Regions from separate parts of the Arthrobacter sp. SlRoot2-15 genome, predicted to be linked through region 1. Evidence: predicted binding sites of a transcription regulator. Region 1 holds the regulator's gene; each other region holds the start of a gene.

Region 1 (6,983 bases):
CTCGCCGACGAGCTGATCTCCGCCGCCGGCCTTGGCTGGTACGAGGTCAGCAACTGGGCCCGCACCCCGGAGCAGGCCTGCCGCCACAACCTGGCCTATTGGCGCGGGGACGACTGGTGGGGGATCGGACCCGGCGCACATTCGCATGTGGGCGGGGTCCGCTGGTGGAACGTGAAGCACCCCACGGCCTACGCATCCCGGCTGGGCTCCGGCGTATCACCGGCCGCCGGCCGGGAGACGCTTGATTCTGAAACCCGCCACGTCGAGCGCGTGATGCTCGAGGCCAGGCTGGTGACCGGACTGGACATCCCGGGCCTGGGCGGGCTGGGGGACACCGGACGGCACGCCGTGGCCGGGCTGATCGCGGACGGGCTGGTGGACCCGGTGCAGGCGTTCAAGGGCCGCCTGGTGCTGACGCTCAAGGGGCGGTTGCTGGCGGACGCGGTGGTCCGCAGGATCCTGCCCGACTAGGACGCGGACCGCGCCGGCGGTAGGTCTCCGTTCGCGCTACTTGATCCAGCGGAGGTTGTACTCGTAGCGGTGCGGCTGGCCGCGGTTGACGTGGATGCCCGCGGCCACGGAGAAGCAGGCCAGGGCCAGCCAGATGGCCGTCGCCAGCACGGCGAACAGGTTTCCGACCACCGGGACAAAGACCAGCAGGTTGGCGAGAACGGCGGCGATCGTGGGCGGCAGCGTGAAGTTGAGCGCTTCCTTCGACTCCTGCGCCGTGAAGGGGCCGCGGTCCTTGAAGATCAGGTAGATCAGCAGCGAAGGGATGCAGCCCAGAATGGCGCCAAAGTGCGCCAGGGTGGCCCACTGCCGGTCCTCGCTCGCCGTCAGCGGCAGGGCATTAGCGGGCACGCCGTGATACTGCGACTCGCCATGGCCTGCCTGGTGGTCCGTGTGTTCGCGTGCATCTTCTGCCACGTTTCGTCCTTTGGATTGCGGTGGAGCATTGGTACTTGTAGGGCCGCGGCCGCAACAAACGTTGCGGGCGCCGTTCCAAGAATACTTGCTCGGGCACCGAACCGGCGCACGGCGGGGCGGCTACGGCACCGTGAGGAAGTCGATGACTTCTTCCACCCGGCCCAGCAGGGACGGTTCCAGGTCCGCGTAGCTGCGGACGGCGCCGAGGAGTTTCTGCCAGCCCAGGCCGATGTCCTCCTTGCTGCTGTGCGGCCAGCCGAAGGCCGTGAGGATCCCGGTCTTCCAGTCCACCCCCCGCGGGATCACCGGCCACTGTTCAATGCCCAGCACGGCCGGGCGGATGGCCTGCCAGACGTCCACGTAGGGGTGACCGACGATCAGCACGTTGCCGGCGGCCCCCGGGGACGCCATCACGGCGTCGGCGATCCGGGACTCCTTCGAATCCGGGACGAGGTGGTCCACCAGCACACCGAGCCGGCGGCCCGGACCCGGCCCGAACTCCTTCACGGCGGCAGCCAGGTCGTCGATGCCATGCAGCGGCTCGACGACGATGCCCTCCACCCGCAGGTCATCGCCCCAGACCCTCTCGACGAGCTCGGCGTCGTGCTTGCCTTCCACCCAGATCCGGCTGGCTTTGGCCACCTGGGCGCGCTGTCCGGCCACCCGCACCGAGCCGGAGGCCGTGCGCGCCCCGACTGCCGCAGCAGGGGCCCGGGGGGCGGGCGGCATCAGCCGGATGGGCTGGCCCTCCAGCAGGAAGCCGAAGCCCAGCCGGAAGGAACGGGACTTGCCGCGCCGGTCCTCGAGGGCCACAACGTGCATGCCGCCGGACTTCTCCACCCGGGTCACAGCGCCCACCCAGCCGGACTGCACGTCCTCCAGCACCATGCCGCGTTCCACCGGGATTTCAGGGAGCTGGGCCTTGGCGGGGGCGGACAGGTCCTGCGGGCCCCAGTTCTGGTACGTCATCTGCTACACACTGCTTTGCGCTCGGAAATTTTCGGGGGACGATTCGGTCCCGCGGCCTGCGGTGTGCCCGGAAACACCTGTCCCGGCGGTCACGCCCGCAGCGAATCCAATGCTAACAACGGCGCGAGTCATATTAGACTGGTTAGCACTTAGGCATGTCGAGTGCTAACCGCGGGTTTCCGGGCGCGTCCCGTCACGCCCGGCGGCACCCGGCTCAGCGGAAACAGGTCGATTGGAGGTGGGGCGTGAGCGAGCCACGCAAACTTGAAGTACTGCGCGCCATCGTGGAGGACTACGTCCATTCCCGTGAACCGGTGGGATCCAAGGCGCTGGTGGAGCGGCACCACCTGGGCGTCTCCAGCGCCACGATCCGCAACGACATGGCGGCCCTGGAGGACGAGGGCCTGATCACGGCGCCGCACACCAGCGCCGGTCGGATCCCCACCGACAAGGGCTACCGCCTGTTCGTGGACCAGATTTCGGCCGTGAAGCCGCTGTCCCTGGCGGAGCGGCGCGCCATCCAGGCGCTGCTGGAGGGCTCGGACGACCTCGACGACGTTCTCGACCGGACTGTGCGGTTGCTCTCGCAGCTGACCAACCAGGTCGCCGTCGTGCAGTACCCGCTGCTCAGCCGGGCCCGGGTCCGGCACATCGAATTTGTGCTGCTGGCTCCGCGCAAGGTGCTGACCGTGCTGATCGCCGACACCGGCAAGGTGGAACAGCGGGTGATCGACGTCGGCCAGGAGCTCGGCGACGAGGCCCTCGCGGAACTGCGCACCCTGTTCCTGGCCAAGCTTTCGGGCACCCCGCTGAACCTGCTGCCGCAGTCGCTGCAGGCCGTCTCGGACAGCTGCCCGCCCGCTCGGCGCGGCGCGGCTCAGGCCCTCGCCCGGGGGCTCGAGTCGCTGGCGGCGAGCAGCCGCGAGGAACGGATGGTCATGGCCGGCAGGGCCAACCTGGCCCGGTCCAACGTGGACTTCCCGCTCAGCATCGGCCCGGTGCTCGAGGCCCTCGAGGAGCAGGTGGTGATGTTGCGCCTGCTCAGCGACATGGCGCAGGACCCCCGCGGCGTCACTGTCAGCATCGGCCGGGAGAACCCTTACGACGGCCTCTCCGAAGCCTCCGTGGTGGCCACCGGCTACGGTCCGGACGCCACCGCCAAGGTCGGCGTCCTCGGACCCACGCGGATGGACTATCCCACCACCATGGCCGCCGTCCGTGCGGTGGCCCGCTACCTTTCACGGATCCTCGGGCCCTGACGGCCCGGCCCCGGCACCAGCCATTTACCTGATACAGGCTCTGCCAGTTACCGGCAGTACAACCAGGAAGAGATACACACTTTGAGCAGCCACTACGACGTTCTTGGAGTCTCCCGCGAAGCGACGGGGGAAGAAATCAAGAAGGCCTACCGCAAACTCGCGCGGACCCTGCACCCGGACGTGAACCCCGGTGACGACGCTTCGGACCGGTTCAAGGCGGTCACGCACGCCTACGAGGTGCTCTCCGATCCGCAGAAACGCCGGGTCTACGACACGACGGGCAACGAGAACGGCACCGACAACGGCTTCGGCGGCGGCTACGCCGGGCAGGGCTTCGCCTTCCAGGACATCTTCGAGACCTTCTTCGGCGGCGCTGGCGGCCAGGGCGGCCCCGCGTCCCGGGTCCGGCGCGGGCAGGACGCACTGATCAGCGTCCGGATCGAGCTCCGCGACGCCGTCTTCGGCGTCAACAAGAAGCTCGAGGTGGACACCGCCGTCACCTGCCCCACCTGCGAGGGCTCCTGCTGCCGTGAGGGCAGCCACCCCGAACGTTGCGACATCTGCGGCGGCAGCGGCCAGGTCCAGCGCGCGGTGCGCTCCATCCTCGGCCAGGTTATGACGACTGCCCCGTGCGGGAGCTGTGAGGGTTTCGGCACCGTAATCAAGGACCCGTGCAACGAGTGCGCCGGCCAGGGCCGGATCCGCAGCCGCCGCTCGATGACTGTCAAGGTCCCGGCCGGCGTTGCCACCGGCACCCGCATCCAGCTCTCCGGCCAGGGTGAGGCCGGCCCGGCCGGCGGTCCCTCCGGCGACCTGTACGTCGAGATCCGGGTCAACAACGACCCGACCTTCGTCCGGGAGGGCGACGACCTGCACGCGAGCCTTCACATCCCGATGACCGCGGCCGCCCTGGGCACGGAAGTGACCTTTGAGACCTTTGACGGGGCGCAGGAGATCGACGTCAAGGCAGGCACCCAGTCGGGCGAGATCATCACGCTCCGCGGCATGGGTGTGACCCACCTGCGCGGCTACGGCCGCGGCGACCTCAAGGTGCACCTGCAGGTGGACACCCCGGCCAAGCTCGACGCCGCCCAGGAAGACCTGCTCCGCCAGCTCGCCAAGCTCCGCGGCGAGCAGTTCACCGAGGGCAAGCTCGCCGCCAGCGGCGGCGTCTTCGCCAAGCTGCGGGACCGGCTCGGTAACCTGTAGCGGTGAGTAACCCGGTCTTCTTCACGCCCGCAGGAACCCTGGACGACCAGGCCCCCGGCACAACGTTCGTCCTCACGGGCGCCGAGGCGCGCCATGCCGTGACCGTCAAGCGGCTGGCCGTGGGGGAGGCGGTCGACCTTGCCGACGGCGCCGGCACCCGCATCACCGGCACCGTCACCGCCGTCGCTCCCCAGGAGCTGACGGTGGAATGCGTCGAGGCGGCCACCGAGGCGCGGCCGGATATCAGGCTGATCCTGGTGCAGGCACTGGCCAAGGGCGACCGCGACGAACTGGCCGCCGAAACTGCTACGGAACTGGGCATCGACGCCGTCGTGCCCTGGCAGGCGGAACGGTCGATCGTCCGGTGGAAGCCCGAGCGCGCCGCGAAGGCCCACGCCAAGTGGCAGTCCGTGGTGACGGCAGCGGCGAAGCAGGCGCGCCGCGCCTGGATCCCGGAGGTCCGGGACGCCGTCGACGGCGGCGGCTTGCAGGCAGCCGTCGCGGCTGCGGACCTTGCCGTCATCCTGCACGAGGACGCGGTCCGCCCGCTCCGCCAGGTGCTGGAAAGCTGGCGCGGTCAGGCACTGAGTGACGGCGGCGAGCCGCGCGAGGTGCTCCTGATTGTCGGTCCCGAGGGCGGGATCAGCCCCCGCGAGGTCACCCGGCTGTGCGACGCCGGTGCGGTGACCGCCCTGCTGGGCCATCATGTGCTGCGTTCCTCCACCGCGGGGCCGGCTGCCACCGTGCTGGCGAGCGACGTGCTCGGCCGCTGGTAGCTGCCGGGCACCGCAGACGGGCGCTGCTGCCGGAGCAGTGCCTAGCGGACGGTGAAGCCGCGGGTGTCCACGTTCAGGTCCTGCACCGTGCTGCCCGGATCCACCTGCGACACCCGGGCCTCATAGCTGCCGGGCCCGAGGTTCAGGGAGAAGTTGAACAGGCCGGCCTGCGCGCCGTCCTGGGAGGCGGTGATGTTGCCGTTCAGGTAGGGGGTCTTCGTGGTGCCGTCGACCCGCAGGATCTCCCAGCGCAGCTTGCCGCCCGGGACTGTGCTCCGGCCGGTAAACTTCACGGCCCCCTCGGCTGCCTGGGTGCCTTCCTGCGGATCGATGATCCACACCGGCGCCACCATCCCGGCGCTGCGCGACGTCGGCGAACCGAGACGGACCCGGTTGAACGCGACGTAATCGGTGTGCCCGTCCACCAGGATGACCACCTGGATCTGCTGCCCGGCGTCGGTCAGGCCGGCGCTGGCACCGGCGGCCGTGGCGGTGTAGACCAGCTGCTGGATGGCGCGTTCGGCCATCTCGGCGTCGACGTTGCTGTTGAACGCGTCCGCGGACACATCCACCGTGATGACGTTCTTGCCGGAAATCGAGGTGGCCAGCTTTTTCGGGTTCTGCCAGGGGGTGAAGAAGTCGGGATCCAGCGGTTTCTCGGACATCATCACCCGCAGGGCCCGCGTAATGGGGTTGTCCTGCTCCGAGACGTCCCGGAACTCGCGGTAGAGGAAGACGTTGTTGTTGCTGCGCCCGATCCAGTAGACCGGGGCCTTGTTGGACGCCTGCGTGGATTCCAGCGGCGCGCTGGTGGCGGCGGCGCCCGCGGCGGGGCCGGGCACCGTCTGGGTGGGAGTTGCCGAGTCGGTGATTCCCGGCTGGGGCGTGGCCACGCAGCCGGACAGCGCCAGGGCGGCAGGTAGCACCAGCAGCAGGGCCCCACGGCGCGCACGCCGTCCTGCTGCCTTGACTACTTCACGCTGGCTGATGGCCGCCGTCCTTTCGCTGTGAGCCCTGATTCCTGCACTGCTCCGTGCCTGCCTGGTTTATTCCGCGGGCAGGGCGCCGGCCGCGCCGGGTTGCCCGCACTCCGTCGGGGAACGGCGGCGTCGGGCCCGGTAAGGCCAAATCCAGCATTACACAGCGCCGGGGCGCTCCGGGCGGGTTTTCGCGCCGGCCGGCGAACTGCAACGGGAACGATATGAGGACGATATGAAGTTGATACCTTATGTCGCTGCGCCGGACCCGGGCGCCGGTCCCGGGCCGCGCTGGCGTAAGATGGAGGGACCCGCCGGAACCGGCGCTGACGGCCCGGACCGGCGTCGGCCGGCAATGGCGGGAGACCATTTCCGAACTGGAGGGGACCAGAGGCCCACGGGCCAACACCATGACTGAAGCAGCCAACGGCAAGGCCCGGATCAGCGCGGGCGAGCGCACCGCAGGGGAATTTCCCCACTCCCTCCCAGGCCTGCGGACGGAAGTGGTCCTGTTCGACAACTCCGACCAAATGGTGCAGTCCCTGGGCAGCCACGACGAAGCCCTGCGCTTCATCGAAACCCAGTTCCCCGACGTCGACTTCCATGTCCGCGGCAACGAACTCGCCATCAGCGGCCCGGCCGCCGACGTACCCCGGATCATGCGGCTGCTCAACGAAGTGCGCGGCCTCGTGGCCCGCGGCACCGTCATCACACCGGCCGTACTGCAGCAACTGGTGTCAATGCTGCGCAGCCAGTCGCTGCAGAACCCCGTGGACGTCCTGACGCTCAACATCCTCTCCAGCCGCGGCAAGACCATCCGGCCCAAGACCCTGAACCAGAAGAACTATGTGGACGCGATCGACGCG
Region 2 (6,983 bases), 2.4 Mb from region 1:
GCCTTTGGCGTCTTCTCGGCGGTCTTTGTCGGTGTGCTGGGCGGAGACCTGGCCGCCTCCGGGGTCGCCTTCCTGTCCAACCTGCTGATCAGCCTGCTGGCGCGGCAACTGGGCCGCTGGCGCACGCCGGATTTCTTCGTCACGGCGGCCTGTTCCTTCGTTGTCACCCTTATCGCGTTGTTGCTGTGGCGCTTCGGCAGCAGGGTCGGGATCGAGATCGCCCCCGCCATCGTGGTGGTCGGCGGGATCCTGCTGCTGCTTCCCACCGGCCGGCTGGTCTCCTCGGTGCAGGACGCGATCAACGGCTTCCCGGTCACGGCCGCCGGCCGCTTCCTCTCCACCATGCTGACCTTCGGCGCCCTCGTCGCCGGAATCGCCGTCGGCTTCGTGGTGGGGGCGATGACAGGCATGGAAGCCATCGATGTCACCGAAACATTCCCGCCGATGTATCCATTGTGGGCTCTGGTTCCCTTGGTCGCCATCGCCGTGGTCGCGATCGGCGTGACCGAGCAGACCTCACTCAAGCTGTTGCTGCCGACGGCGGCCGTCGGCGTCGTCGGGCACCTGGTGCTCATCGGTGGATCCGCCGCCGGCATTGGTCCGCGGTTCGCTCCGGCCCTCGCGGCCGTTGTGATCGGCCTGCTCGCCCGGGTGGTGGCGCTGCGGATGGGCGCCCCGCAGCTGGTGGTGGCCGTGCCTGCAGCGCTCATCCTGCTGCCCGGCCTGACTATATTCCGATCCATGTATGTATTGACGATCGAGGAGTCCGAGATCCTGATGGGCGCCGGCGGGATGCTCAACGCCGGGGCGATCGTGCTCGGCGTCGCCGCTGGCATCGTGCTCGGTGACACGCTCGCCCGGCCCCTGACCCGGAGCCTCGCCAGCAACGAACGACGCCGCGCCCGCCGCCGCTGACCCTCCGCGTCCGGCTAGATTTTGCCGATCGGCAGCTTCTTCTCGGCCTGGAAGTCGTCTTCCACCCGGCCCTGGGCCCAATAGCCGGACAGCGACACCTGGCCGCGCTCCAGCCCGCGCTGGGCAAAGAACACCTCGCGCAGACCTTTCATGGCGCCGCGCTCACCGTGGGCGAAGACCTGGACCTGACCTTCCGGCCATACGGCGTCGCGTACGGCGTCCACCAGCAGCGGGGTGCTTCCGGCCGGTGCGCCGCGGCGCAGGAGCCAGCGCAGTTCGACGCCGGCGGGGGCGTCGAGGGCCAGCACGTCGGCGTCGCCGTCCACCTCCAGGAACGCCAGGCCCCGGGCGTCCCGGGGGAGGGACTCAATCGCGGCACTGATCGCCGGCAGGGCGGATTCGTCGCCCGCGAAGAGATGCCAGTCGGCCGCCGGATCCGGGTTGTAGCCGCCGCCCGGCCCCGTAAACACCAGCGTGTCCCCGGCCTCGGCGGCGGCGGCCCACGGCCCGGCGAGGCCTTCGTCGCCGTGGATCACGAAGTCGATCGCGAGCTCGGACGCGTCTTCGTCAACCCAGCGGACGGTGTAGGTCCGGGTGTGCGGCCACTGTTCGCGAGGATGGGATTCCCGGATGGCCCAGAGGTCCAGCGGCTGCGGGTAGTCGATCCCGGGCTGCGGGAAAGCAATCTTGACGTACCGGTCCACGTAGCTGTTGTTGACGTAGCCGGCGAAGCCGGGTCCGCCGGCAACAATCCGGACCATGTGCGGCGAGAGCTGCTCCCGCCGCAGGACCGTGAGGCTGGTCTGGGGCCGGGAGTTCCGGTTGGCGCTGGTGGCGGCGGGGAGCGAAGTCATGCGGCTAAGCCTAGCCAAGAACTGCTCACGGCAGCGGCGGCAGTTCCCAGTCCACCGTGCCGTCCCCCTGGGCGGTGAGCAGCTCATTGACGCGGCTGAAGGGCCGGGAGCCGAAGAACCCGCGGGACGCCGAGAGGGGACTGGGATGTGGGCTGGCGATCACGGCGGCGGAGCCGAGCAACGGCCGCACCCCCTCCGCATCCTTGCCCCAGAGAACTGCGACCAGCGGGGCCGGGGCGCCGTCGTCGCCGCGCCGCTGCGTGAGGGCCGTGATGGCCGCGGCCGTGACGGCTTCCCAGCCCTTGCCGCGGTGTGACCCGGCGGCGCCGGCCCGGACGCTGAGGACCCTGTTGAGCATCAGCACGCCCTGCTCCGACCAGCGGCCCAGCTCTCCGTGCACCCGCGGCGGCAGCCCAAGGTCGGCGTCGAGCTCCTTGTAAATGTTGGCCAGGCTGCGCGGGATCGGGCGCGTGGCGCCGTCCACGGCGAAAGAGAGTCCGACGGCGTGGCCGGGTGTGGGGTACGGGTCCTGGCCCACGATCAGCACCCGGACGCCGGCGAGCGGCTGGCGGAAGGCGCGCAGAAGGTTCCACGGCGCCGGCAGCACCTCGTGGCCGCCGGCCACCTCGGCGGCGAGGAACTCCAGGACGTCCCGCAACTGCCGCTCGACCGGAGCCAGCGCGGCAGCCCAGTCCGCTGCCATCAGTTCGGCCAGCGGCTGCCGCGCCATGTCTGCGAAGGCCGGCGTCCCGGCAGCCTCGGGTTCGAGGTCAAACAGGGCATCAGGATGGGACGAATTGGGCACGGTCCCATTCTCGCAGGACCTCCCGCGACCCGCCCGATAAATGACAATGCTGTTATTCGGCCGTAGCATGTGGGGGACAACTATCGGAACCAGCCAGGGAGTGCGTTGTGGCCGAAGCAGCACCGGAGTACCTGCCGGCGGAGGACCTCCAGTCATCGCCGGCGGCCGACGACTCGCCGCTGAGCAGCCGGGACCAGCAGATGCTCGCCCTGGAGCGGCAGTGGTGGAAGTACGCCGGCGCCAAGGAACAGGCCATCCGGGAGCTTTTTGACCTCTCCGCCACGCACTACTACCAGATCCTCAACGCCCTGATCGATACCGAGCCGGCGCTGGCCCACGATCCCATGCTGGTCAAGAGATTGCGTAGACTACGTACGTCACGACAACGTGCCCGCACCGCTCGCCGCCTCGGTTCAGACGCCTAAACCCGCGGGAATTCCAGCCGGAGGCGAGCAAATCCGCGAGGATTCCGGCGGCGGGCCATCAGCCAGAAATCAGCAAGGACGAGTTTTACCATGACCAAGTACGCTCGGGATGAATTTGATCGGGTCCCGGAGACCTCCACGCGCCAAGGCGTACACCGGACGGTTTCCGCAGCCCGCTCCCGCCGATTGGGTCCCATCCTGTCCTTTGGCGCCGTGGCCCTCGCAATCGGCCTCGTCGCCTTCCTCCTGCTGCCCAAGCTGGGCTTCGGCCCCGCCGGCGGCTCAGCCATGACCGCGGACCAGGCCAGCAACAACGCCGCAGCGTCGGCCGCACCCACCGCTGCCGGCGCCACACCCTCCGCCAGCCCCGAGCCGACCGGCAGCCTCGCCCCCGCAGGTTCGACGCCGTCCGCCTCGGCCACACCGAGCGCGGCCGTGGACAAAACACAGCCGGTGGCCATTTACAACGGAACCGCGACGGCGGGCCTCGCCGGCCGCGTCGGAACCACCGTCACCTCGGCAGGGTGGGTCCTCGGCCCGCTCGGCAACTGGGGCGGCGCCCGGCAGCAAACCTCGGTGGTCTTCTACAACGGCCCGGCGCAGAAGGCCAACGCCGACGCACTGGGCTCACTCCTGGGAATCGCCACGCTCGTGGATTCGGCCGAATTCAAGATGCCCCTCGTCGTCGTCCTGGGCCCCGGCTTCAAGTAGCAGCGGCCGCGGCGTCGGTTACGCCTGAATAACTATCCGCGCGGCCCCCGGCCCGGTCAGCAGGCCAGTGGGAGGCTGTGGGTAGAGTATCTGCGGATTTGGTTTCGCATACCGCGGCGCACAACGAGGTGGGCCGTTAACCAGCTAACTGAAAGTGTGGAGAAGATGGCACTGGGGACCGTCAAGTGGTTCAACGCCGACAAGGGCTACGGCTTCATCACCGTCGACAGCTCCGGGGCCGACGTCTTTGTGCACTGGTCCGCGATCAACGGCGAAGGTTACCGCGCCCTGGCCGAGGGCCAGCGGGTGGAGCTGGAAATCGGCGAAGGCGACAAGGGCCCGCAGGCCGAAAGCGTCCGGCCCGCCTAGTGGCATTCTCCGCAGCGGCACCCGCCCCGAAGAGCCCCGACCGCCGGCCCCGCCTGCGGCGGTTCCGCCGCGCGTCAGCTGCCGGCATGGCGGCGGCCGGACTCTCCGCGGCCGTGGCGCTCAGCGCGTGTGCCGGGCCCACCGGCAACGCCCGGACGGACACCGTGGACGCCTCAGGTGACGGCACCCTGAGGATCGGCCTGATCCTGGACAACACCGGCAAGCAAAGCTTCCTCAACGCCCCCCAGCTTGCGGCGGCAAAGCTCGCGGTCAAGGAAATCAACGCGGCCGGCGGGCACAAGGGCCGGCCGGTGGAACTCTTGCCGCAAGCGATCGGCACGGATACCGCGGCTCAGGCCAAGAACCTAGTGGCGGCCAAAGCCGACGTCGTGATCGGACCCACCGACTCCAGCCGGGCCGCCGACGCCATCGACGTGCTCTCGCGCGCCAAGGTGGCCCTGATTTCCCCGGCGAACACCGCACCCGGACTCAGCAAATACAAGAGCGGGGGCTACTACTTCCGGACCGCCGCCGCGGACATCGCGCAGGCTTCCGTCCTGGTCAAGCTCGCCAAGGACGGCGGCGCCAAGACCATCGCCGTGCTACATGAGGAGGGCAGCTACGGCAAGGAAGTCTCAGTGGCCGTCTCCGCGGCCGCGAAAGCGGTGGGCCTCGGCACCGCCGTCGACGCCGAGTTCACGGCCGGCCACGCGCAGCAGGCGGCCGCAGCCGCCAAGGCCGCCTCCCCGGACGCCGTCGTGCTGGTAGCCCGGGACGGTGCCCAAGGCGCCATCGCCGAGCTCCACAACGCCGGACTGGCCGGCAGCAAGCTCGTCCTCAGCGACGGCGCCGTCAACCAGTACGGCCCGGGCCTGGGCTCCAAGGCCCTCGAAGGCGCCCGCGGGGTTCTCCCCGGCACGTTCCCCTCCGCACACTTCCAGGCCGAACTCGTGGCCGTCGATCCCGGCCTGAAGGACATGGCCTTCGCCGCCGAGACCTACGACGCCGTCAACCTCGCCGCCATCGCCGCCGCCGCAGCGGAGGACGACGCCGGGACCTCGATCGCCGCCCGGCTCATCGCCGTCTCCGGCGGGAGCGCCGGTGCCGCCGGAGGGGCGTCCGGCGAGGCCGCGGCCTGCGGGTCCTACCAGGAATGTGTGGCCGCCCTCCGCGCCGGCAAGCGCCCCGATTACAACGGCCAGTCCGGCCCAGTCAACTTCGACGCCAACGGCGACGTCACCGCCGCCCCCTACATGGTCTACACCTACGGCGCGGACAACAACGCCAAGATGACCGGCAGCGAAACCGCCCGCAGCACCGGCTCCTGATCGCTCGTAGCGAAGACCGTCCCGCGCCGGCGGTCCGCAACGCCGGCACTGCTTGCACTCTCCCCGGGGGAGTGCTAATTATTGACTTAGCACTCCCGCGTATTGACTGCTAACACGACGCCCGGTTCGGCCGGCTGCGACGAGGCGGCAGGATCACCGGGGGCGAGAGAAACACCTGGCTGGGGTGAGGTTCCCGGTCCGGCGGCATACAGAGGCTGCCGGGTAGGAATCGTCCGTCGCGGGCACCACGGCCCAGGTTCATTCTTAACGACTGTCCCGAAAGGACTACTGCCGTTATGGCCAAGATCATTGCATTTGATGAAGAGGCACGCCGCGGTCTTGAGCGGGGCCTGAACATCCTCGCCGACGCCGTCAAGGTCACCCTCGGCCCGCGTGGACGCAACGTCGTCCTCGAAAAGAAGTGGGGCGCCCCCACGATCACCAACGATGGTGTTTCCATCGCCAAGGAGATCGAACTGGACGACCCGTACGAGAAGATCGGCGCCGAGCTGGTCAAGGAAGTTGCCAAGAAGACGGACGACGTCGCCGGCGACGGTACCACCACCGCCACCGTGCTGGCCCAGGCCCTCGTCAAGGAAGGCCTGCGCAACGTCGCGGCCGGCGCTGACCCGCTGTCCCTCAAGCGCGGCATCGAGAAGGCTGTCGACGCGGTCACCCGTGAGCTCCTGGCCTCCGCCAAGGAAATCGAAACCAAGGAAGAGATCGCCGCCACCGCGTCCATCTCCGCCGGCGACAACGAAATTGGCGCCCTGATTGCCGAGGCCCTGGACAAGGTCGGCAAGGAAGGTGTCATCACCGTCGAGGAGTCGAACACCTTCGGCCTCGAGCTGGAGCTCACCGAGGGCATGCGCTTCGACAAGGGCTACATCTCCGCCTACTTCGTCACCGACGCCGAGCGCCAGGAAACGGTCCTCGAGGACCCGTACATCCTGATCGTCAACTCTAAGATCTCCAACGTCAAGGAACTGGTTGCTGTCCTCGAAAAGGTCATGCAGTCCAACAAGCCGCTGCTGATCATTGCCGAAGACATCGAGGGCGAGGCCCTGGCCACCCTGATCGTCAACAAGATCCGCGGCACCTTCAAGTCCGTTGCCGTCAAGGCCCCGGGCTTCGGCGACCGCCGCAAGGCCCAGCTGGCCGACATCGCCATCCTCACCGGTGGCCAGGTCATCTCCGAGGAAGTCGGCCTCAAGCTTGAGACCGCCGGCCTCGAACTGCTCGGCAAGGCCCGCAAGGTTGTTGTCACCAAGGACGAGACCACCATCGTCGAAGGTGCCGGCGACGCCGACCAGATCGCCGGCCGCGTGTCCCAGATCCGTGCCGAAATCGAGAACTCCGACTCCGACTACGACCGCGAGAAGCTGCAGGAACGCCTGGCCAAGCTGGCCGGCGGCGTTGCAGTCATCAAGGCCGGTGCCGCAACCGAGGTCGAGCTCAAGGAACGCAAGCACCGCATTGAGGACGCCGTCCGCAACGCCAAGGCTGCTGTCGAAGAGGGCATCGTCGCCGGCGGTGGCGTGGCCCTGATCCAGGCCGGCGCCAAGGCGTTCGCGAA
Region 3 (6,983 bases), 840 kb from region 1:
GGCGGCCTGGATGGACTCCAGCTTGTCGGTGTCGCCCTTGGCCTCCAGCGTCGCCTCCAGCGTGGGCACCCGGTCAAAGTGGTCCTCGAGGGCCCGCTTGTTGCGCCCCGTGATCATCAGGACGTCTTGGAGCCCCACGTTCACGGCTTCCTCGACCACGTACTGGATGGCCGGCTTGTCCACGACCGGCAGCATCTCCTTCGGCATCGCCTTGGTGGCAGGAAGGAAGCGGGTGCCGAGGCCCGCTACGGGGATGACGGCCTTACGAACGGAGGCGTTGGGTGTAATCACTCGACTAATCTAGCGGAGGGGGCAACCATCAGGTAATTCTCCCCCGCCGGCCGGGCTGCCGCGGCCGCCCGGCAGCACGGCGCCGCCCGGCCGAAAGGACACCGCGCACATGAGCAGCAAGGACGAGATCCGATCCCGTCACCGGCGCGGCCGGGCCGCACTCTCGCAGCCGGACCTGGAGGCCGCCGGCGCAGCCCTGGCCAGGCACGGCCTGGCCTGGGCAACGGCCCTGGCCAACGGCGGGCGGCGCACTTTCGCGGCCTACCTCGGCGTCGGCGCGGAGCCCCCCACCCTGCCCCTGCTGGCTGCGCTGCACGGCGCCGGCCACCGGGTGCTGCTCCCGGTCTGCGAGCCCGGACTCGCTTTGAGCTGGGTGTACTGGACCCCGTCGTCGGAATTTGTCCGCAGCCGCTACGCCCCCATCCAGGAGCCTGTGGGCGACCGGCTCGACACCTCCGTGATGCTGGGGGTCGCCGGACTCTTCCTGCCCGCCACGGCCCTGGACCGCACCGGCAACAGGATCGGCCAGGGCGGCGGTTACTACGACAAGTTCCTGGCCGCCCTCGAGGACCTGCCGTGGGGCGTCCCCGTGTCCGAGACCGGGCCGTTGCCGACGGCGGCCCTTGTCTACGACGCTGAGGTGCTGGCCGCCGGCAGCATTCCCGCGGAGTCCTTCGACCGAAAGGTTGCCGCGGCACTGACACCCGGAGGTCTCGTCCGGTTCTCCGTCCAGCCCTAGCCGCGCCCGCCGGGTGATAGAATTGGCACTCAGGCCCTGCGACTGCTAATGCCAGCTTTTTGGTACGACAGCCCGGGACCTGCTCGTTTGTCCCAGAGGAGGAACCCAGTGCCCACGTATGCATACGCTTGCAAGGACTGCAGCCACGCCTTCGAGGTTGTGCAGTCCTTCACGGACAGCTCGCTGACGTCCTGCCCCGAGTGCGAGGGGACCCTGCGCAAGAAGTTCAACAGCGTCGGGGTCGTCTTCAAGGGCTCCGGCTTTTACCGGACCGACTCCCGCGATTCCAAGGGCAGCACCGTGGCCCCGGCGGCAGCTCCTGCCGCCCCCGCTTCGGCTTCCGCCGCAGCAAGCTAGGGACGTCGACGCCGGTACCCGGCACTGTCCCGTCAGGTCCGGCGCCCGGCCGGCGCCCGGTTAGAGCCGGCACCGGCCGGCGTTCCCGCACAACGTTGTCCACATAGCCGCAGCCGGAACTGCCGCGGGCCACGGCTCCGCCCTAGCGTGGGGGCATGGCCCGCAGCTTACGTCCGCCCCCTCCGCAGGGACCCGCACCGCCCTGGTTCCCGGCGCGGCCCCGGCCGCCGCGCCCGTTCTTGCACGGCGCCTCCCGTAAAGGCCCGCCAAGGCGGCGCGCCCGCCGCTGGCTCCTGCGCAACCGCCGGCTGATTGTTGCCCTCCTGTTGTGCCTCGCTGCCAGCCTGGCCGTGCAGCAACTGACGCCTGCACCGGCAGCGACTGTTTCCGCCTGGGCTGCCGCGAGGGATCTCCCGGCCGGCCGGGTGCTGGCGTCCGTCGACCTCGCCGTCGTCCAGGTGCCTCCCGGACTGCTCCCCGGCGGCACCCTCGAGCCCTTCGCACTCGAAGGCAAACAGCTCGCCGTGGCGCTGCGGAAAGGCCAGCTCGTCGCGGACTCCCTTCTGGTGGGACCCGGGATGCTGGCCGGCAGCCCACCGGGGGCCGCCGCTGTGCCGTTGCGCATGGCTGACCCCGCCTCCATCCAACTGGTGTCCCCCGGCCAGCTCATCAATGTTGTGATGACCGGCGGGGGCGGCCCCGAGCAGGGGGCGCCGGCGCAGCTGCTGGCCTCGGCGGTGCCGGTGCTGTGGACGTCGGCCCGGGGTGGCAGGACCGGCCAGTGGCTCGACACCGCAGAGACCGACGGGCTGATGGTCGTGGCGGCAGATCCGGACCAGGCCCGACGGCTCGCCGGGGCATCGACGCAGGGCAAGTTGTTCTTTGTCCTGGTCGGCTCCGCGCCCGGCTAACGGGATGACCGGCCCCCGGGCTGTTTATTCCAGGGCGCGCGTGCAGCCGGAGCGTGCTGGCCGCTCAGCCCCAGTGCGGGGGCTTCTGCTCCTGCAGCCAGGCGTCGTGGTCGTAGCTGCCGGGCTGGTCGCCCCAGCGCCGGGGATCGTCCTCGGCGGCCTTGTTGGGCAGCACTCCCCCGGGAACCGCGGCGCGTGCCCCGCTCCGGGACTGCGGCTCCGGCTGCCGCAGGCCCGCGGACGCTGCTTCCCGGGCCGGGGCGTCCGGCGCCGAGTCGTGATTCCGGTCCCCGCCGGGGATGGAGTTGTTGTACTGGTTGTCGCCGTCTGCGTGCATGCCGCCGGCCTCCTTGGTGCGAATCGCTGTTTCCTGCCCGCGATCACCGTCCGCGGACCACCCGTGCGGCGCCGGGGCGGACGGGGCGTAGGTATGCCGCCCGTCCTCGACGCTCAGGTTCTCTATGTCGTCGGAGAAGCCGGGCGAGCTGCCCAACCGGCTGGACGCCACCGGCTTCTCCAGGCCGAGGTAGCCGCCGATCCGGTCCGCGCAGGCCGAAGGATCGGTGAATACCTCTATGGTCCATAGTGGCATGTAGCGCCAGCCCATGCGCTCCAGCAGCTGCGGCCGGAGGCGGCTGCGCTCACGTACGCTCATCCGCCGGTACCGCTCGGTGCCGTCGGACTCGATGGCGACGGGACTGGGGATCTCGGCGTCGTCCTGGCCGATCGTGTGCATCGGGTCCGCCGCCGCCACCATGTCCAGGACACCGTCGTACTGATGCCAGACCCGCGCCCCGCGGGCCCGGAGCCGGTCGCCGAGGTCGGCCACCAGGGGGTCGGCGCCGAGGGCCTGTTCGCTGGCCGCGGCCCGGGAAGCCGGGCTGCCCAGATCGGAGTTGCCCGCGATTTCCCGGTCCAGGAGCTCGTAGAAGTCCACCGCGCCGTGGCTGAGGCGGGTGACGTCCAGGTCTTCGGGCCGGAAGCAGCTCAGCACATGCAAGGACCGCCGTGCCCGGGTCATGGCCAGGGCGAACCGGGCGCGGCCGCCGTCGGCGGAGAGCGGGCCGAGGCTGTGCAGGGCGCGGCCGTGCGGGGTGCGTCCGTAACCGGGCGAGAAGATGACGCGGTCCCGGACCAGGCCCTGCGCCCGTTCCAGGTCCACCACCCGGAAGGACTCTTCGCCGGCGGTGAAGAAGCTGCCCAGCAGCGGGTAGCTGGGCAGCTGCAGCCGGATGGCCTCGCCGATCCGGGCCGCGTGCCGCAGGCTGCCGGTGACGACCGCCAGGGAGGTGCGAGGCCGCAGCCGGGCGTGCTCGAAGACCAGTTCCACCACACGGTTCACTTCGGCCACAACAGACTCGACGCCGTCGTGGTCGGCGCTGGGCAGGCCGGTCCCGTCCGGCAGGTATTCCACGGTCAGGGCCCGGTCGAGGCCGGTTGCCGACTGGCCCTCGGGAAGACGGCGGAGCTCGCCGGCGTAGAAACCCTTGCTCAGCTGCCGGACCAGGTCCTCGTCGACGGCGCGGTAGACGGTCCTGAGTTTCCAGACCGGCAACACGGCGGTCAGGGCCTGGAACGCGCTGTCCACCCGCTGGTGCGGGTTCTCGCCGGCGGCGAGCCGCTCGACCCCCACGGAGAAGCTGCGCGGGCTGGCGATCTTGTCGTCGCCGAAGGCAATGACCTGCCGGGACCGCGCGACGGCGGGCAGCACCGCCTGCAGCGACGTCGCCTCGGCGTCAAGGATCACCACCGCGTCGAAATGCTGCTCGGCCGGCAGCAGGCTGCTGAGGAGGTAGGGGCTGACTGACCAGACCGGCACCAGCCTCGGGACGAGCTCGGGCGACTGTGCGGTCAGCGCCGCCGGCGTGACCCGCCCGTCCTTGAGCAGGCTGCGCAGCAGCTCCGCCTGCCGGGGGTGTTCGGTCAGGGCGGCACGCCAGCGTTCGGCCAGTTTCCAGCGCAGCCGGGCGGCGCCGCTGGCAATGTGGGCGTTGTCCGCGAGGCGGTACTCCGCCTCAAGCTGGCGCAGCGCGTCGCCGTCGGACATGGCGAGGTAGTCGTCGCCGCTGATCATGGCCTCCAGCGCGGACTGCCACCAGGCCAGTTCCAGCTCCGCAGCGACGGATCCGGCGGGCACCTCGCGCTTGGCGAGGTCGGCGAGCAGTTCGCCCAGGCCGTGTTCGCGCATGTTCTCCACCAGCAGCGTCCGCTCCGGCAACGTTTCCAGCGTCCCGGTGTCAGCGACGAGCCGGTCCAGGCGCTCGAGAAGTTCCTCGTACGGGGTGTCGTGGACGGCTCCCCCGGCACGGGTGTGACGGACGGCCTCCCCGAGCTCCGCCAGTTCGGCTTCCAGCTCGCGGTAAAGGGCCGTGATCTCGGCAAGTCCGGACGGCACGGCCGGGTGCCGCTGGCTGGTGGCGTAGTCGGCCCAGGTGGCCCGCTGGTCCTGGACCAGCACCAGCGAGCTGTGCAGGTCCGCGATGTGCACACCGGGCCGGACGTACTCCTTGGCGACGCGCCGCAGCCGGGAGCGCTGCATCGAGGGCATGTCGATGTTCCGCTCGCGCCGCCACGCCGACGGGGCGGTGGCGGAAATCAGGTCGTGGACCGGCCGGTCGAAAATGTCCGGCGTGAACTTGTCCAGGCTCTCGCGGACCGCGACCAGCAGGTCGATCTGGTCACCCCACTCGGCAAAGGTCCCGCCGAGCCGGATCTCCGCGTGCTCGGCGACGCCGTTCATCCGTTCGCGCAGTTGCGGGAGCTTTTCCGCGACCGAGCGGGCCACCTGCTGGGCCTCCTGGGTCTCCTTGCGCGTCAGCAGCCGGGCGCCGTGCCACGGGCTCATGGTCGAGGCGCGGCTGAAGCTGCCCAGCTCGGCGGCTCGCTTGAGCCGTCCCGCCAGTTCCGCACGGTCGCGGATGCTGTCCAGGACGCTGCGCTTGAGCCGGACCGTGGTGGCCGGCGCCGGGTGGATGGCGGTCAGCGCCGCGAGGGACTGCATGGCCTCGTACGGTGAGCACCCCCAGCGCGCCCGCACGTTGTGCAGCGACGCGACGTGGTCCCTCAGGGCATGCCGGTGCTCGGTCAGCGTGGAGTGCAGGTTCTTCAGCTGCGGTTCCAGAGACTTCTCGTTCCGGACAATCGCCCGGACCAGCTGGCCTTTGAGCTGCAGCGGCGTGGAGTTGCCCGCGAGCTGGACGAGCAGCGATTCGAGGCCGAGGGCCTCCAGCTGGGCGGAGAGCTCGCCGAGGCTGGCGCGCCGGTCGCCGACCACGAGGACGCTTTTGCCTTCGTCGACCAAGGCACCGATGGTGTTGATGGCTGTCTGGGTCTGGCCGGTGCCCGGCGGGCTGCTGACCACCAGGGAGTCGCCGGCGCGGACGGCGTCCACAACGTACTGCTGGTCCGTGTCGGCGTCGAGCAGCAGGAGCTCGTCCGCGGGGCTGCGCTCATCTGTGCTCGGGAAGCGCCCGTCCTTGAGCACGGGGACGTCCACCGGACTGCCGGCAGCGGCCCGACCGAGCGCCGCCACCAGCGGGTTGTGCTGGTTGATCCAGGGGTCGTCCAGGTTCCCGGAGAGGTCTGCATAGGTCGAGACCAGGAGGTTGTGCTCGATCTCGGCGCCGTGGATCGGCTGGATCAGGGTGCCAAGGCGGTCCAGGACCGGCTGCGGGTCATAGCGGGCGGTGCTGTAGGCCATCCGGGTCACGGCATTGACGTCGAAGACGATCCCGTGGATGGTCTTCAGGTGCCGGATCAGGGCCGGGTTGATCCGGGCCTGTTCGGTGAGCTGCAGTTCGTAGTCGTCCTCGCCGGGGCGGACGGTCAGGGACACCGCGGTGAGCATGACCGGCGCGGACACGCGCTGCGGCTTGCCGCCGACGGCGGAGGTCCAGACGACGGTTCCGGCGGAGAGGTAGCCGGCGTCGATGCCGCGGTCGTTGGCGAGCTCGAAGATCTTGGAGCGGAGGTTGCGCGAGGCCCGGGCCGCGACGACGTACTGCTGGCGGTCCCGGATCAGGGTGGACAGGCGGGTGCGGCGTCCGGCCATCAGCTGGGCCAGTCCGGAGGGGTGGGCGTGTGTCAGGTCAATGGAGCCTTCGGGCGTTTTCGTGAAACGCAGCATGGTGTCTGCTCCGGTGACGGGTTTGAGACCCGACAGCCATTTCCTGAACTCCTCGGAGCCCTCGGGGTGGCCTTGACCTACTGACACTGCTGCCTTCTTTTCTGTGCTCACGGTTTCTGAGTTCGCGCGGGACGCCCTGGACCATACCGGCATGCTTTCGAGGGTAGCCCGAATCAGGCGTCAGTGCCGGGGCGCAACACTGGCGCGGGTCAAATTCGTGGGGCAAGTCGCTTCGGCGCGACGGGCCGCAAAAGCACAATGGCCGGCCCCTCACGGGGCCGGCCATTCACACTGCTATTCCCACTCGATGGTTCCCGGCGGCTTGCTGGTCACGTCCAGCACCACGCGGTTGACGCCCTCCACCTCGTTGGTGATCCGGTTGGAGATCCGGGCCAGGAGGTCGTAGGGCAGCCGCGACCAGTCGGCCGTCATGGCGTCCTCGGAGGACACCGGGCGCAGCACGATCGGGTGGCCGTAGGTGCGGCCGTCGCCCATCACGCCGACGCTGCGGACGTCCGCGAGCAGCACGACCGGCATCTGCCAGACCTCGTTGTCGAGG
Region 4 (6,983 bases), 870 kb from region 1:
CCGTCCCGCCGCTGGCGCTGTGCACGGACAACGGGGCCATGGTCGCCGCGCTCGGTGCGCAGCTGGTGATGGCCGGCACCGCGCCGAGCGGGATCGGCTTCGCGCCGGACTCGTCGATGCCGGTGACCTCCGTGTCCGCCTAGGCGCAACGCCTAGGAACAGGGACGCGGCGTCCGGGGACCTAGGCTTCGGGGCCCTTGCGCATCTGCTTGACCAGGTCCAGCACGACGGCGCGCAGGTCGCCGCCGTGCTCGGCGGCGACGCGGCGCTGCCGCTGGTAACCGGCGCCCCGCCGGATGATCTTTTCCACGTCGGCCAGTTCGGCGCTGCAGCCGAGCTTCGCGGCCACTGGCTCCAGCCGCGTGAGCGTCTCGCGCAGGTGGTCGGTGACGAGCTGTTCGTTGCCGTCGGCGTCGAGGATGATGATCGCGTCCAGGCCGTACCGGGCCGCACGCCACTTGTTCTCCTGGACGTGCCACGGCGGCATGGTCGGGATGGTGCCGCCGTTGTCCAGGATGGTCGAGAACTCGTCCACGAGGCACTGCGTCAGGGCGGCGATCGCGCCAACCTCCTCCAGCGTGGCCAGCCCGTCGCAGATCCGCATCTCGATGGTGCCGAGGTTGGGCACCGGGCGGATGTCCCAGCGGATCTCCGAGAGGGTGTCGATGACGCCGGTGGTGAACATGTCCTGGACGTAGGACTCGTATTCCTCCCAGCTGGCGAACTGGAACGGCAGGCCCGCCGTCGGAAGCTGCTGGAACATCAGGGCGCGCTGGGAGGCGTAGCCGGTGTCCTCGCCGCCCCAGAACGGGCTGGAGGCGGACAGCGCCTGGAAGTGCGGGAAGTAGTTGACCAGGCCGTCGAGCACCGGAAGCACTTTGTCGCGGCTGTCCAGGCCCACGTGGACGTGCACCCCGTAGATGACCATCTGCCGGCCCCACCACTGGGTGCGGTCGATCAGCTTGGCGTACCGCTCCTTGTCCGTGACCGGCTGCAGCTGCGGCGGGCTGAAGGGGTGGCTGCCGGCGCAGAAGACCTCCACGCCCATCGGGTCGGTGACCTCGCGCAGCGCGGCGAGGGAGCTGTCCAGGTCCGCCTTGGCTTCGGCCACGGTGGTGCAGATGCCGGTGACGAGTTCCACCGTGTTCAGCAGCAGTTCCTGTTTGATGTGGGGATGTTCGTCATCCTCGTTCAGCTCGGGGTGGCGGTCGGCCACGCCCCGGAGCACCTCGCCGGCCACCGAGGCCAGCTCGCCGGTTTCGGCGTCGACCAGCGCGAGTTCCCATTCCACACCAAGAGTTGATTGCCTGGATGAAGCGAAATCAATCTTCATGTGGTCCCTTCGCTGTGTTGTTGCGCGCTGTTTTGTCGCCGGCTGTGCTGCTGCCCGCGGCGGCATGCGGTGGCAAGGCAACGGTGCTCCAAGTCTAGTGCAGGGGTAGCATCGAGCTGGTGGCCAAGTTACAGCTGATACGTGAGAGTTTTCACAGAAGAAGCCAGTTGCCGGCGGCCCTGGCGCTCCTGACGGGGCTTGCCGTGGCGGTGGCAGGCTGCGCCGGACCGGACGCTGCGGGCCCCGGACCGACCCCGGACCGGGGCTCCGCCGCCGGGGCGCCGCCGGCGGGCGACGCCGGGCCCGGAGGCCCGCGACCGCTCGGCTGGGGTCCGGACCAACGCGACGCCGATGCCGCGGCCGGCGCCGTTTCGGGCATGAGCCTTGAGCAAAAGGCCGGGCAGGTGCTGCTGCCGTTCTTCCCCGGGCTCGACTCCGAGGCCCATGCCCGGACCATTGAGCGGCTGCACCTCGCCGGTTCGATCGTGATGGGCGACAACGTCCCTGCCGCCCCTGACGGGCAGGTGGACACTGCCGCCATGCGGGCCGCCGCCGAACGCCTGCAGCGGGCGGCCCGGGCCGACGGCCGCAGCTGGCCCGGGCTGATCGGCGTGGACCAGGAGGGCGGAGCTGTCGCGCGGCTGCGCGCACCCCTGACCGAGTGGCCGGCCCCGATGAGCTACGGCGCCGCGGACAGTGAGCCGCTGGCGTCCGACGCCGGCCGTGCCCTCTCCGCGGAGCTGGCCGGGCTCGGCTTCAACGTCGATTTTGCCCCCACGGCGGATGTCACCGTGGGCCCGGCAGATCCCGCCATCGGCGCCCGGTCCATCTCCGGCAGCGCGGACACCGCGGCGCACGTCGGCATCGCCTTCTCGCGCGGCATGCTGGCGGCCGGGATCCTGCCGGCCGCCAAGCACTTTCCCGGCCACGGCTCCGTGACCGTCGACTCGCACGAGGGCCTGCCGGTCCAGGGAGCCGGCCTGGAGCAGCTGCGCGCCAGGGACCTGAAGCCGTTCCAGGCCGCCATCGACGCCGGGCTGCCCATGGTCATGACCGGGCACATCGCCGTGCCTGCGCTGCAGCCCGGGGTGCCCGCCTCGGTCTCGCCGGCGGCCTACGCGGAGCTGCGCCGGATGGGCTTCAAGGGCGTCGCCGTGACCGATGCCCTCAACATGGGTGCGATCGGGAAGCAGTTCCCCAACGACGCCGCCGCCCCGCTGGCGCTCGCCGCCGGCGCGGACCTGGTGCTGATGCCGGCGTCGGTGGAAACCGCCCACGACGCCATCGTGGCCGCGGTCCGGAACGGCTCCCTGCCGGCCACCCGGCTGGACGAGGCGGCCACCCGGGTGGCCACGATGCAGCTCTGGCGCGCGCGCAGCCTCGCGCCGCAGGGCAGGCCGCCGGGCAGTGGCGTGACGCTGTCACAAAAGGTCTCCCAGCAGGCCATCACCGTGCTGGCCGGGCCCTGCCGCGGGCCGATGGTCCCGGCCAGCGTTCGGGTGAACGGCGGCTCCGAACAGGACCGGGCCAGGTTCGCGGCGGCGGCCGGCCAGGCCGGCATCCGGATCGGCGACGGGCCGCTCGTGACGCTGATCGGCTATGGCGGAGCTCCGGCGACCGCGGATGTGGCGGTTGCCCTCGACGCCCCCTGGCCGCTGGAGAAGTCCGCCGCGCCCGCGAAAATCGCGCTCTACGGCCGGACCCAGGAGGCCTTCGACGCGCTGCTGGCGGTGCTGGCCGGGAAAGCGACCGCGCCGGGGAAGCTGCCGGTCGCCGTCGGGCCGCAGGGAGCGGGCGCCGGCTGCCGCTGAGCCGGGACCATGGCGTTTAATGGTGCTGTGCCCATCCTGAACAAAGACATGACCCTGTGCATCTCGCTCTCGGCCCGGCCGAGCAACAACGGGACCCGCTTCCACAACCACCTGTATGAACAGCTGGGCCTGAACTGGATCTACAAGGCCTTCGCCCCCACCGACCTCGCCCAGGCCATCGCCGGGGTGCGAGGCCTCGGCATCCGCGGCTGCGCGGTCTCAATGCCTTACAAGGAAGACGTCATAGCCCTGGTGGACGCCATGGACCCGTCGGCGAAAGCCATCGATTCGGTAAACACGATCGTCAACGACGGCGGCACGCTCACGGCCTATAACACCGACTACACGGCAATCGAGCAGCTGCTGGCGCGCAACGCCGTCCCCACGGATTACTCCGTGTGGCTGCTGGGCGCCGGCGGGATGGCGAAGGCCACCGCTGCGGCGCTGCGCGACGCCGGCTTCCGCAACGTCACCGTGGTCGCACGCAACGAGGAGGCCGGCCGGGCGCTGGCCGGGCTCTACGGGTTCGACTGGCGGGCCGACCTCGATCCGTCCGGCACTGCCGAGCTGCTGATCAACGTGACGCCGATCGGCATGGCGGGCGGCCCCGATGCGGAGGCGCTGCCCTTCCCGCAGGAGGCGATCGCCGCCGCGAAGGTGGTGTTCGACGTCGTCGCGCTGCCGGCCGAGACCCCGCTGGTGAAGGCCGCCCGCGCTGCGGGCAAGCAGGTGATCACCGGCGCCGAGGTCGCCACGATCCAGGCCCTGGAACAGTTTGTGCTCTACACCGGCATCCGGCCCAGCGACGAACAGGTCCGGGCCGCCGAGGAGTTTATGCGGGCCCAGTAGCCCCGGCCGCCGGGACCTGGACGGGCTCCACCGAAATGGCCACCCGCTCCTCGCCGATCCTGGTGAGGACCAGGGTGGCCGTTTTGGTGGCGGAATTCTTGGCGCTCCTGCCGCCCGGGAGCAGCTGTTTGCGCAGTTCCTCCGGGGTCACCGAGGTGCCGCGTTTCTTGATATCCAGGACACCGACGCCGTTGGCCTTGACCCAGGCCTTGAGCGCCTTGACGTTGAACGGCATCACCTCGAGGACTTTGTACGCGCGGGCGAAGGGCGTCTCGCGCAGTTCCGGCGCGCAGATGTAGGCGATGTGTTCATCTAGCAGATGCCCGCCGAGCTGGAGCGCGACGTCGGCGACCAGGCCGGCACGGATCACGGCGCCGTCCGGCTCGTAGAGGTAGCCCTCCACGGCCCCCACCGGGGCGGCCGGTCCGGCGTCGAACTCCTCCGAGCTGGTTAGCTCCGCGGCTCCCTGCGGCCCCAGGACCAGGGCGGCGCGGCGGATCCCGGGCCGGCGGACCGCGTTGAACCAGAGGGCCACCTCGGTAACGTCGCCGCCCACCGAGACCCACTGCGCCTCGCAGCCCGCGGGCACGGAGGCGTGCGGCATGCCCGGGCCCATCTTCACGCCGACGGCCCGGCCGGACGCGGCCAGGGACTCCACAAAGGACAGCGGCGGGGAGAAGTCCTCCGGGTCCCAGAGGCGCTTCGTTCCGGAGCTCGACGTAGTGCGGCGGGCCGGGTCGAGCCAGACGCCGTCGATCCCGTCGAGCGGAACGACGGCGGCATCGGCGTGGACCACGGTGGCGTTCCGGAACGGGATCAGGTTCATGGTGGCGCAGGCGGCCGTGGTTTCATCCAGTTCGACGGCGGTGACCGTGATGTCGAGGGAGGCCAGCGCCATCGCATCCGCCCCCAGCCCGCAGCCCAGGTCCGCCACGTGGGAAATCCCGGCGGCGGCGAACCGCTGCGCATGCCGTGCCGCGACGGCCAGCCGGGTGGCCTGCTCCAAGCCGGCCCGGGTGAAGATCATCTGCCGGGCGAATTCGCCGAACTTGGCCTCCGCCTTGGTCCGCAGCCGGGACTGCGTGAGTGCCGCCGAGACCAGTTCGGGGGAATGGCCGGCTTTCCGGAGCGAGGCGTTGAGCCGGAAGGCCTCCTCCTCGCGGTACGGGCCAAGGGACGCCAGCAGTTCCCAGCCCTCCGGATTCAGGAGCGGGGCGATCTGGTCCTGCGTAGTCTCAGCCATGCCATCAAGCGTAGTTCAGGCGCGGAACGCCCGGCACGACCGATAGGCTGGACGGCATGGACGACAGGGACACAGAGGACTTCGGCGCGGCGGGCACCCGGGAGCCGGGCGACGGGGAAAATCCGGGCCGGAGCGGCCTGGTCCGCTTCGCCCGGCCCGCGCTGATTGCGGGCAGTGTGGTGGCGGTCGTCTGCGTGGCGCTGCTGGTGATCATCTTCGCCCTCGACTCCTTCAACGCCACCGTGTATTCCGTTGGCGGCAAGGACGTCACGGACGCCACGGACGAGGCGCGGGCCATCCGCGAAACCTATGCCCCGGCCCGGGTGGGCGGCATCATCTTCCTGGTCCTCGGGACGCTGGCCGCCCTCGCTGGCGGCTTCGTCATGTACCGCGAACGGAACACCTCCGCGCAGGTCGACGAGGACGACGACGGCCAGGACTGGGACTACGAGGACCTCGCGGGGCAGTAGGCCGCTTTGGCCCGCTTGGCCCGGCGCAGGGTCGGCGCCGGCATGGAATGGGACGGACATGCCCATCCTTCGCCGCCAGCACGGGACATATTGCGTATATGCCCATCCGTGGCGGCCAGCACTGGGCATGTCCATCGCTCAGCACCAACAATGGTCACAAGCTCCGCGCCCGAGGCAACATGCCCGTCGTCCAAGCCGCCCGATGAGCATGTCCATAACCGCGTTCACCGACGACGAACTTTCTGGCACTCACCTTGACCGAGTGCTAACTCCTTACATAGAGTCGTCATTGGCACTCCCCCTAGGCGGGTGCTAACACCTGAAGCTTTACCGGCCTGGCTGCTGCCGGCACCGCGACGACGGTCTGTACGCCATGGCACCACAGCTTTAAAGTCCACGAATTTGCTGACGAAAAGGAGAGGTCCGAGTGTCGGTCTCTATTAAGCCTCTTGAGGATCGTATTGTTGTCCGCCCGCTCGAAGCCGAGCAGACCACGGCTTCCGGCCTGGTTATCCCGGACTCCGCACAGGAGAAGCCGCAGGAAGGCGAAGTTGTTGCAGTGGGCCCCGGCCGCTTTGACGACAACGGCAACCGCGTCCCCGTCGACGTCGCCGTCGGCGACGTTGTCATCTACTCCAAGTACGGCGGAACCGAAGTTAAGACCGGCGGCGTCGAGTACCTCGTGCTGTCCGCCCGCGACGTTCTGGCGATCGTCGTAAAGTAACTCTCTTGGACCCCCGCGCCGCCGATTCCTTCGCTTTGAACGGAACGGCTGCGCGGGGTTCTGTCTTGAAAGGACAAAACCATGGCAAAGCAGCTCGCGTTTAACGACGCTGCCCGCCGGTCGCTTGAAGCCGGCATCGATAAGCTCGCCAACACGGTCAAGGTGACGCTCGGCCCGCGCGGCCGCAACGTCGTGCTGGACAAGAAGTGGGGCGCCCCCACGATCACCAACGACGGCGTCACCATCGCCCGTGAAGTCGAACTGGACGACCCGTACGAAAACCTTGGCGCGCAGCTTGCCAAGGAGGTCGCCACCAAGACCAACGACGTCGCCGGCGACGGCACCACCACCGCCACCGTGCTCGCCCAGGCCCTAGTCAAGGAAGGCCTGCGCAACGTTGCCGCCGGCGCCGCCCCGGGACAGATCAAGCGCGGCATCGAGGTCTCGGTCGAGGCCGTCGCCGCCCGCCTGCTGGAGAACGCCCGCCCCGTCGAGGGCACCCAGGTGGCCAACGTGGCCGCCATCTCCGCGCAGAGTGACGAGGTCGGCGAGC

The links. The regulator HrcA, encoded in region 1, represses chaperone genes, less so after heat shock. The targets are predictions, from matches to a motif close to TTNGCACTCGNNNNNNNCGAGTGCNAA.
Region 2: groL (chaperonin GroEL) is a predicted target of HrcA. The motif match lies at 5,494-5,520, and genes of this name have one in related genera.
Region 3: AC6I9V_RS12680 (FmdB family zinc ribbon protein) is a predicted target of HrcA. The motif match lies at 1,053-1,079, and genes of this name have one in related genera.
Region 4: groES (co-chaperone GroES) is a predicted target of HrcA. The motif match lies at 5,949-5,975, and genes of this name have one in related genera.

Annotation. Positions count from the first base shown of each region.
Region 1 is NZ_AP046058.1:3,582,977-3,589,959, forward strand. Features, by position in the region: gene hemW (radical SAM family heme chaperone HemW) at 1-471, shown strand, start outside; gene AC6I9V_RS16610 (DUF4870 domain-containing protein) at 508-927, opposite strand; gene AC6I9V_RS16615 (DUF3097 domain-containing protein) at 1,048-1,896, opposite strand; gene hrcA (heat-inducible transcriptional repressor HrcA) at 2,142-3,155, shown strand; gene dnaJ (molecular chaperone DnaJ) at 3,237-4,364, shown strand; gene AC6I9V_RS16630 (16S rRNA (uracil(1498)-N(3))-methyltransferase) at 4,367-5,140, shown strand; gene AC6I9V_RS16635 (GerMN domain-containing protein) at 5,182-6,066, opposite strand; gene AC6I9V_RS16640 (PhoH family protein) at 6,528-6,983, shown strand, end outside.
Region 2 is NZ_AP046058.1:1,157,656-1,164,638, reverse strand. Features, by position in the region: gene AC6I9V_RS05230 (threonine/serine exporter family protein) at 1-915, shown strand, start outside; gene AC6I9V_RS05225 (siderophore-interacting protein) at 930-1,769, opposite strand; gene AC6I9V_RS05220 (uracil-DNA glycosylase) at 1,795-2,499, opposite strand; gene AC6I9V_RS05215 (DUF3263 domain-containing protein) at 2,682-2,999, shown strand; gene AC6I9V_RS05210 (LytR C-terminal domain-containing protein) at 3,090-3,710, shown strand; gene AC6I9V_RS05205 (cold-shock protein) at 3,876-4,079, shown strand; gene AC6I9V_RS05200 (ABC transporter substrate-binding protein) at 4,166-5,407, shown strand; gene groL (chaperonin GroEL) at 5,704-6,983, shown strand, end outside.
Region 3 is NZ_AP046058.1:2,737,998-2,744,980, reverse strand. Features, by position in the region: gene galU (UTP--glucose-1-phosphate uridylyltransferase GalU) at 1-291, opposite strand, end outside; gene AC6I9V_RS12685 (5-formyltetrahydrofolate cyclo-ligase) at 401-1,030, shown strand; gene AC6I9V_RS12680 (FmdB family zinc ribbon protein) at 1,139-1,387, shown strand; gene AC6I9V_RS12675 (RcpC/CpaB family pilus assembly protein) at 1,543-2,298, shown strand; gene AC6I9V_RS12670 (AAA family ATPase) at 2,363-6,511, opposite strand; gene guaA (glutamine-hydrolyzing GMP synthase) at 6,719-6,983, opposite strand, start outside.
Region 4 is NZ_AP046058.1:2,711,403-2,718,385, forward strand. Features, by position in the region: gene tsaD (tRNA (adenosine(37)-N6)-threonylcarbamoyltransferase complex transferase subunit TsaD) at 1-143, shown strand, start outside; gene AC6I9V_RS12565 (glutamate--cysteine ligase) at 182-1,333, opposite strand; gene AC6I9V_RS12570 (glycoside hydrolase family 3 N-terminal domain-containing protein) at 1,501-3,144, shown strand; gene AC6I9V_RS12575 (shikimate 5-dehydrogenase) at 3,193-3,993, shown strand; gene AC6I9V_RS12580 (THUMP-like domain-containing protein) at 3,977-5,236, opposite strand; gene AC6I9V_RS12585 (hypothetical protein) at 5,293-5,706, shown strand; gene groES (co-chaperone GroES) at 6,134-6,430, shown strand; gene groL (chaperonin GroEL) at 6,512-6,983, shown strand, end outside.